2 regions of the Reinekea thalattae genome follow, and region 2 is predicted to be linked to the other one. Evidence: predicted binding sites of a transcription regulator. Region 2 holds the regulator's gene; the other holds the start of a gene.
The links. The regulator sigma-54, encoded in region 2, starts transcription at its own class of promoters, with help from an activator protein. The targets are predictions, from matches to a motif close to TGGCACNNNNNTTGCTNT.
Positions count from the first base shown of each region.

Region 1 (4,482 bases), on a different contig from region 2:
CCGTTACTGCAAAGCTATCAGTGTCAATATTGACTCCATATAGACTAACATCGAGAGTCATAGAGGCTTGAGCAGTAGTGGGTTGCCACGGAAAAACAATGCCTGTGATTGGACCGCCCGCCAGTTCAGAAGCCGTTCCTGCTGTTGTTGGGTAACTGATCGAATTCAGCGTCGTTGCGGTATCTTCTTCTGGACCAGCTTGCACAACGCCAACGGCAAGACCATCGGTTGTTGTGATAGAGCCTTCAGAAACTAAGACTTCGGCATTCGATGGGATATCAACCGCCATGTCTACATCGGTCGTACGTTGCGGTGCGATAGGTGTACTGTCGACCTGCAAATCAGTTAATACACCAGTGACGATCTCACCATTGGCAACGCTATAGCCTTGCAGAGTAGCGCCAGAATTAGAGACTACGTAGCCATCTTCATCTAAGCCAAAAATACCAGAGCGGGTATAGGTAATTTCACCGTTATCGTATTCGGTAACAAAAAAGCCGTCGCCATCGATAGCTAAGTCTAACGCCGAATCGGTTTGAGTAATCGAGCCTTGGTTAAACTTTTGACCAATATTGGTCACCGATACACCAGAGCCAACAATATCTTGCCCCATACCCAAGAGCGATGATGTATAGGCATCGCCAAACTCGGTACGACTCGACTTAAAACCGGTCGTACTGGCGTTAGCAATGTTATTACCTGTTACGCTTAAATCTGTATTTGCCGCGGAAACCCCGCTTAATCCAATGCTAAAACTCATAACACGTTCCTCTTTTTAGGCTGTGGCGTGCCACTGATGCCAGTATTCTTAAACGACGACCAAACTCGCCCTATTTAAAAAATAAAATGCTGTCTTGCTGTGCCCTTAGACCATTAATAGTCCTTAGACCATTAATAGTCCTTAGGCCATTAATAGCCCTTAGGCCATTAATAGCCCTTAGGCCGTTTCGTTTATCGATGCTATTTCGGACGATGTTGCCGTCGAACCGTCATCTAAATTCAATTGAATCGTACCGTCGTCTAGAATGGTCACGGACTCAACAAACTGAGATGTATTGACATCCATAGCGGTTGAAGAACCGTTATAACTACCGACGATAGAGAATGTATATTCACCGGCATCGTGCGGAATAATATTGCCGTCTTCATCGGTTTCGAATTGGCTGTAGTCAATATCCATTAACTCGCCATTAACTTCTAAGTTAGCGCCATCCCATTTAAAGCTTAAGGTTCCACTCGACTGGGAACCTAGATCGACGTTTTCAACCATCTCGCCTGCGCTATTGGTGATTTGCAGCGATAAATCGCTGGCACCAGAAACCACATCTGCGGTGCCATAGACAATATCGCCCCAGTAAAGCGTACTGGTCGAATTACCATCGATCGTGACGTTGCCACCGACCAAAGAGCTGGCTTGTAATGCTTGAGATGATTGGAAAGAACTGGACAGCGATTCAATCGATGTTGCTATCTCTTCCAAGTTTTCTACCGTGGTGAACTGAGCCAATTCAGAAATAAATTCCGCACCTTCAGATGGGTCTGTCGGGTCTTGGTTTTCTAGCTGAGTAATCATCAACTGCAAGAACTCATCCTGACCTAACTCGTTACTGTCTTCGCTAGTCGTTGAAACAGCACTTGTCGCAGCACTGTTGCCATAAAGAGCGTAAATACTGCTGTCGGTAATATCAGTCATTTTTCATTGCTCCTTATTATTGACCGAGAGTAAGTGTTTTTTGCATTAAGGTTTTGGCGGTGTTAAACACCTCAACATTAATGGTAAAGCTTCGTTGAGCGGACATCATATCGGCCATTTCTTCAACCACATTGACGTTCGGGTAATAGACATAACCCTCTTCGTTTGCAAACGGATGGGACGGCTCATAACGCATTTCTAATGGCGTATCTTTTTCGACAATGGCGGCAACCTTAACGCCCTTACCTACATCGTGTTCTAAATCCACCGGTACTAGCGAACGATCCAAAATATCGGTATGGATATTTTGAAAAATCGGCTTACGTGCACGATAGGTTTCATCAATACTCGAACTGACACTCTGGGCGTTTGCCAGGTTACTTGCCGTGGTATTTAACCGGATAGATTGGGCATTCATGCCCGAGCCGGAAATATCAAAAATGTTACCTAAGCTCATCGATTATTCTCCTCGAAGCGCGCCGGTTAAGCCTTTGAACTTACCACTTAAAAATTCAAAGCTTGAGTTATAGGACAGAGCGTTAGTGGTGAACTCACTGTTTTCGATGTTTTCATCCACCGTATTGCCATCGATCGACGGCTGCGTTGGGTTACGGTATAGCGCTTCCCAGTTTTCTCGTACTGGCACATCGATATGGCGGTCATGAGTCAAATCTGTACCTAGGCTCTTATGGCGCTTTACTTCGCCACGCAATACACCTAGAAAGTCAATGTCGCGGGCCTTGTATCCCGGCGTATCTGTATTCGCCAGGTTATTAGCTAAGATTGACGAACGATCTGAACGAATCATCAACGCATCGTCGTGAATACCTAGCGAGTTTTGAAAACCTAATGCAGACATAACCTATCCTCTATTTGCCGCTCTGAGTGTCTTTCCATGAATAATGCAATAGCGATGCCAAAAAAATAAAACCTTTAAAATCAAAGACTTATGACGTTTTGGCTTTTAAAATAGCGGCAGCTATCGGCAAAGCGGCAATGCCATTCCTTACCGCCTCGACCAGAGTTTGAGGTTTGAGGTTTGAGGTTTGAGGTTTGAGGTTTGAGGTTTGAGGTTTGAGGTTTGAGGTTTGAGGTTTGAGGTTTGAGGTTTGAGGTTTGAGGTTTGGGGTTTGGAGTTTGGAGTTTGGAGTCTGGGAGTCTGGGAGTCTGGGAGTCTGGGAGTTTGGGAGTTTGGGAGTTTGGGAGTTTGGGAGTTTGGGAGTTTGATCAGCGTGGGCTTAACCCGCGCCGATCAATACTACGAGAGCATTACTTTTTACGGTAAATAATACCTGGACGGCAATGAACCATCTCGTACAAGTCCGAAAGACCATTCACCGCCTCTGATGCGCCGACCATCAGGTAGCCGCCAGGATTCAGCGCAGCATGCATGCGAGTTAAGATGTCTTGCTTAAACTCAGCGGTAAAATAGATCAGCACATTACGGCAAAAAATAATGTCAAACTTACCCATACCAGCATAGTTGTCTTGAAGGTTTAACAATTTAAACTCAACCGGCGCAGCAATTTTAGGATTGACTTTAAAACGACCGTCACTGGTTTCTGCAAAATGCTTCTTCAAGCGAGCGGGATCAAGCCCTCGACCAATCGCCAAACTCGGATACTCACCCTGCTTAGCCTGATCGAGAGCAGTTGGCGAAATATCCGTCGCAATGATCTTTTCACCCATGCCAGCAATACGATGACGCTCTTTATAGTCGTTAATAATCATCGACATTGAGTAAGGCTCTTGTCCGGTCGAACAGGCCGCAGACCAGATTCGCAACTGGCGTAAAGACTTTTCGCCATAAAACTCAGGCAGCAACATTTCCTCTAAAATCCTAAAGGGATGCGTATCCCTAAACCACAGAGTTTCGTTAGTTGTCATTGCATCAATGACTTCTGTTTTCAGGTTTCGATGCTGAAATGAGCTAATTTTGTCTAATAGGCTTTTTAAATCTTCTAGATTATTGTCTGCCATAATACGTCGCAGGCGACTAGTCACCAGATATTGTTTATTTGCGCCAAGACAAATCCCGCTGTGTTTTTCTAAATAGGCGCAAAACTCTTCATAGCCGGCTGTTAAGTCCGTCATTCAGATACTCTCTCCCTGATCGCCAATTGCGCTCGCTGTTTGCTGTGCTGCTTTGGTTATTATCATCTTATTTTATTCTTCTGTTTGTTCTTGAGGTGCTGTCAAACCTAGACTGGTAATGCGATCGATAACCAATTTCCCCAGTTCATCCGGTTGAAACTTCGCTAAAAAGTCATCCGCGCCAACCTTACTCACCATGGCCTTATTAAAGACACCACTTAAAGAGGTATGTAGCACAACATACATATCTTGCAGTTGTGGGTTAGCTCTTATCTCTGCGGTCAGTGTGTATCCATCCATTTCCGGCATTTCAATATCAGATATTAAAATAGGGTATTTTTGCGATGGTTTAATACCTTGAGATACTAACTCTTCAAGGTGATCGTGTGCTTCTTTACCATCATTAAATTGACGTACAACATAGCCCACTTTTTCAAGCGTCCGTGATATCTGCTTACGTGCAATTTTTGAATCGTCGGCAATCATAATTTCAATGTTTTTAGCCGCCGCCGAAACCTCCTCAGTAATAATATCGTCAGATAGGCTGTCGTCTGACGGAGAAACTTCAGCAAGAATCTTCTCAACATCAATAATTTCAACTAGCTCATCTTCGTATTTAGTTACCGCCGTCAAATAATGTTCGTGGCCAGTTCCTTTTGGTGGCGGCTGAATGTCTTCCCAATTCATATTAATGA
Region 1 is NZ_VKAD01000001.1:256,052-260,533, reverse strand. It holds gene FME95_RS01290 (flagellar hook-basal body complex protein) at 1-760, opposite strand, end outside; gene FME95_RS01285 (flagellar hook assembly protein FlgD) at 938-1,693, opposite strand; gene flgC (flagellar basal body rod protein FlgC) at 1,710-2,150, opposite strand; gene flgB (flagellar basal body rod protein FlgB) at 2,154-2,552, opposite strand; gene FME95_RS01270 (CheR family methyltransferase) at 2,963-3,787, opposite strand; gene FME95_RS01265 (chemotaxis protein CheV) at 3,860-4,482, opposite strand, start outside.
Region 1: a site for sigma-54 is predicted at 2,595-2,612, ahead of flgB (flagellar basal body rod protein FlgB). Genes of this name have one in related genera too.

Region 2 (4,482 bases):
GCACTGTCAGGTGGTGAGCGCAGGCGAGTTGAAATTGCACGTGCACTGGCGACTGAGCCAAAAGTTCTTTTATTGGATGAACCCTTTGCGGGTGTTGATCCAATTTCGGTCGGTGATATCAAAGAAATCATCTACCACTTACAGAAACGCGGTATCGCCGTACTGATTACCGATCACAATGTTCGAGAAACCTTAGACATTTGTGAAAAAGCCTATATCGTCGGCAATGGTCACATCATTGCTGAAGGGACTGCTGAAGAAGTGCTCAGTAATAGGACGGTACGCGAGGTATACTTAGGTGATAATTTCACACTGTAAATAGGCATGGCCACGGCCTGCAATGAATGAGTAAAAAGCCAGTATGAAGACGTCTTTACAGATAAAAATGGGCCAACAGCTGACCATGACACCTCAGCTGCAACAGGCCATTAAATTATTGCAACTCTCGACACTAGACTTGCAACAAGAAATCCAGCAGGCGTTGGATACCAACCCTATGCTGGAAGTAAAAGAAGACGAAGTCGCTTCCGCCAATGATGTCGCCAATCAAAACGCATCAAATGAACAAAGCCATTCAGAACCTGCCGAAAAAGCCAACGAAGCACCAGATCAATCAACACAAGAACTTTCGGTGCAAGAAACCATTCCTGACGAACTGGCTGTCGACAGCTCTTGGGACGATATCTATACCCATACGCCGACCAGTCATGGTATTGCTTCTGCCGACGATGATTACAATCTCGAAAACATCTACGGCTCGACAGACTCATTAATCGATCATCTTAATTGGCAACTTAACCTCACTCCGATGTCGGATAAAGACCGCATCATAGCCGAAGCCATCTTAGAAAGCGTCGACGAAAAGGGTTACCTTTCTACCGGTATTGAAGATATTTTTGAAGGCTTACAAGAAGGCCTTTCCAGTGAAGAAGACCCACTTGATACCGACGAAGTTGACGCCGTCCTGCACCGCTTACAACAGTTTGATCCACCGGGTGTCTGTGCTGCGAACTTGGCCGACTGTTTAGCAATTCAATTAAAGCAGTTACCTGCTGAAACGCCTTATCGTGATGTTGCCATTAAAGTCGTTGAAAACCATATCGAGCTATTAGGCACCAAAGACTTTGCACAACTCATGCGTAAACTGCGAATTAAAGAAGCAGAGCTTAGAGAAGTCTTTTTACTGATTCAAACGCTTAACCCACACCCAGGTGCGTCTGTTGAATCCAGTAAATCTGAATATGTCATTCCGGATGTTATTGTCTCGAAAGATATAGAAAACAATCGTTGGTTGGTCGAGCTGAATCCAGAAATTGCGCCAAAACTCAAGGTCAACTCGTCTTACGCCTCAATGGTCAAGCGAGCCGATAACTCAACCGACAACACCTACTTAAAAGATCACTTACAAGAAGCCAAGTGGTTTATTAAGAGCTTGCAAAGTCGAAACGAAACCTTACTAAAGGTCGCAACCACCATTGTTGAGCATCAACGTAACTTCTTAGAGTACGGCGACGAAGCTATGAAACCTCTGGTGTTGCACGACATTGCCGAAGCGGTCGGCATGCACGAATCAACCATTTCTCGTGTCACTACACAAAAATACATGCATACGCCTCGTGGCCTGTATGAGTTGAAGTATTTCTTCAGTAGCCACGTCAGCACCGACTCTGGCGGTGAATGTTCAAGTACTGCGATTCGAGCACTGATTAAAAAATTAATTGCCGCTGAAAACCCACGTAAGCCTTTAAGCGATTCAAAAATCGCTACCTTACTGGGCGAGCAAGGTATCCAAGTGGCGCGGCGCACCATTGCTAAATACCGCGAAGCAATGAACATTCCTCCGTCAAACGAACGTAAGAGTTTAATTTAAATGCAAAAATAATGGCTATATCGCTTGATGTTTTCTAACGCAACAGCAATATTTATAGGTAGGTCCTGTTAAACGAAGAAGTCAGTAAGTTATCGCTGACATCTCACTTCTAACAAATACAGTTGTATAACGGCTAATAGCATCAGTTGTTAGTCGAATGGGTCTCTTACTCAGTAAGCGATCTACATGGCACATCTAACAGGTCACTGACCCGTTAAGAGCCTGCCAAAACTGCAATAATAAAGGAGCAGCCTATGCAAGTTAATATTAGCGGACACCACGTCGAAGTTACTGAATCTCTACATAACTACGTTTCAAGCAAACTAGATAAATTGGAACGTCACTTCGACCAGATGGGTAATATTCAAATAACGCTAAGTGTTGAAAAAGAAAGACAAAAGGCCGAAGCATCCATTAACGTAAAAGGAGGCCAAGTACACGCTGATGCTGTTCACGATGACCTCTACGCCGCGATCGATCTACTCAACGACAAACTAGATCGGCAACTCATTAAGCGCAAAGAAAAAAACATTGCGCACAAACAGGGAAATTAACTGCTTAAATGATTCAACTGAGTCAAATACTGAGCGCCGAACAAACCTATATGGAAAGTTTTGGCGCCAGTAAAAAACGCATCCTCCAAACCATCGCCGAGCGTCTATCTTCGACGCTCGACGGCGTTTCAGAACTCGATCTTTTTGATCAATTAATTGCGCGTGAGCGATTAGGCAGTACAGGAATTGGTTCTGGCTTTGCTGTGCCTCACTGTCGTTTAGAAGGCCTTACCTCACCGGTTGCGGCTCTGATAAAAATACCTGAGGCTGTCGATTTTGATTCTATCGACAAACAGCAGGTAGACCTTATCTTCGCTTTAGTGGTGCCTGTTGAAGCCACCGATGATCACCTTCAACTGCTGGCCAGTGTGGTCGAGCAAGTTAGCAATCCTGAAGCCTTGGCTAATATTAAAAGCAGCCAAACACCTCTAGACTTATACAATCACTTTATTGGAAACTAACCTCACCAGTAACCGATTGGGCAATCACATGACGTCGACAGACTTTCGTTTGATCTTAATCAGCGGTCGTTCAGGCTCGGGCAAATCTACCGTGCTCAACAGCCTAGAAGACGCCGGTTATAACTGTATTGATAACCTACCGCCAGCGCTTTTACCGGAACTCATCAACTGGATGTCGAGCAATCCAAACAGCCGCAAAGCCGCGGTCTGTATTGATGCACGTAATTCCACCGACAGCATCAGTACTCTACCGGCGATACTGCAAAACATCAGCAGCTCCGTTGCAGTGGAAGTGGTGTTTTTAGATGCTGACGACTCTATTTTATTACAGCGCTTCAGTGCTACTCGGCGTAAACACCCACTGACAGATCAGTCACACTCTTTAGCCGAAGCGATTGAGAGCGAGACCAAACTTCTCGGACCTATCGCCAGCTGTTGTAATTTACGTATTGATACCAGTGCGCTATCGGTGCAAGACTTACGTTTGCAGATCAAGCAGCAACTGATTGAAAAGCCGACCGGCCTAGCCTTGCAATTTATGAGCTTCGGCTTTAAACACGGGCTTCCGAAAGATACCGATTTAGTCTTTGATGTACGCTGCCTGCCAAACCCCTATTGGGATAAGAACTTGCGCCAGTTCACCGGCAAAGACCAACCCATTCAGGCATTCTTAGAAAAAGAAGCCTCAGTGAATTTAATGTATCAAGATATTTTTAATTACATGCAGCGTTGGTTACCGGAGTACGAAAAAAACCAGCGCAGCTATCTGACTGTAGCCATTGGCTGTACCGGCGGTCAGCATCGATCAGTCTATTTAGCCGAGCGGCTGTTTGCAGCCTTCCAAACAGACTACGCATCGATCCAGATTAGACACCGAGATTTAGGGCAGGACACCGATTGATTGAGCAAACCATTACCATCATTAATAAATTGGGATTACACGCTCGCGCGGCTGCAAAGCTGGTCAATACTGCCAGCCAGTTTGAAAGCCAAATACACATCAGTAAAGGCGCTCGTCAAGCTGACGCCAAGAGCATTATGTCGATCATGATGTTAGCAGCAACCCAAGGCACCGAAATTGTTTGCACATTAGAAGGCAGCGACGAAATTGAAGCCTGGCAACAGGTTTCGGCGTTAATTAATAATCGATTCGATGAAGACGAATAGTCGCCACTGAATATCACTCAAGGACAGTAACCCTTCATGCACTCTGGTTCTAACGACGCAATCTTTGACCAGTATCGATCGCTAATTTATAAAGCCATCGATAGCGGCGATTTCACGGCTATCGAAACCCTGTTTAACCACAACCTATCGACCGTTGATCTTGCTCACTTACTTGAGTCGACACCCTCAAAAACACGGATTCTACTGTGGAGCTTCATCAGCGAAGACAATCAAGGTGATGTCCTAACTCACTTAAATGACGACATCCAGCAAGCCCTATTAGGCAAGATGTCAGCCGAAGAGATTGTCGAGACGATTCAGAATATTGAAAGCGATGATCTTGCAGACATGCTGCAACATATATCGCCAGACGTCTCAGATCGGGTTCTGCAACTGCTGCCAATCCAAGAACGTGCTCAGGTCGAAGGCC
Region 2 is NZ_VKAD01000002.1:400,017-404,498, reverse strand. It holds gene lptB (LPS export ABC transporter ATP-binding protein) at 1-318, shown strand, start outside; gene FME95_RS12230 (RNA polymerase factor sigma-54) at 362-1,870, shown strand; gene hpf (ribosome hibernation-promoting factor, HPF/YfiA family) at 2,125-2,424, shown strand; gene FME95_RS12220 (PTS sugar transporter subunit IIA) at 2,433-2,885, shown strand; gene rapZ (RNase adapter RapZ) at 2,914-3,786, shown strand; gene FME95_RS12210 (HPr family phosphocarrier protein) at 3,783-4,052, shown strand; gene mgtE (magnesium transporter) at 4,089-4,482, shown strand, end outside.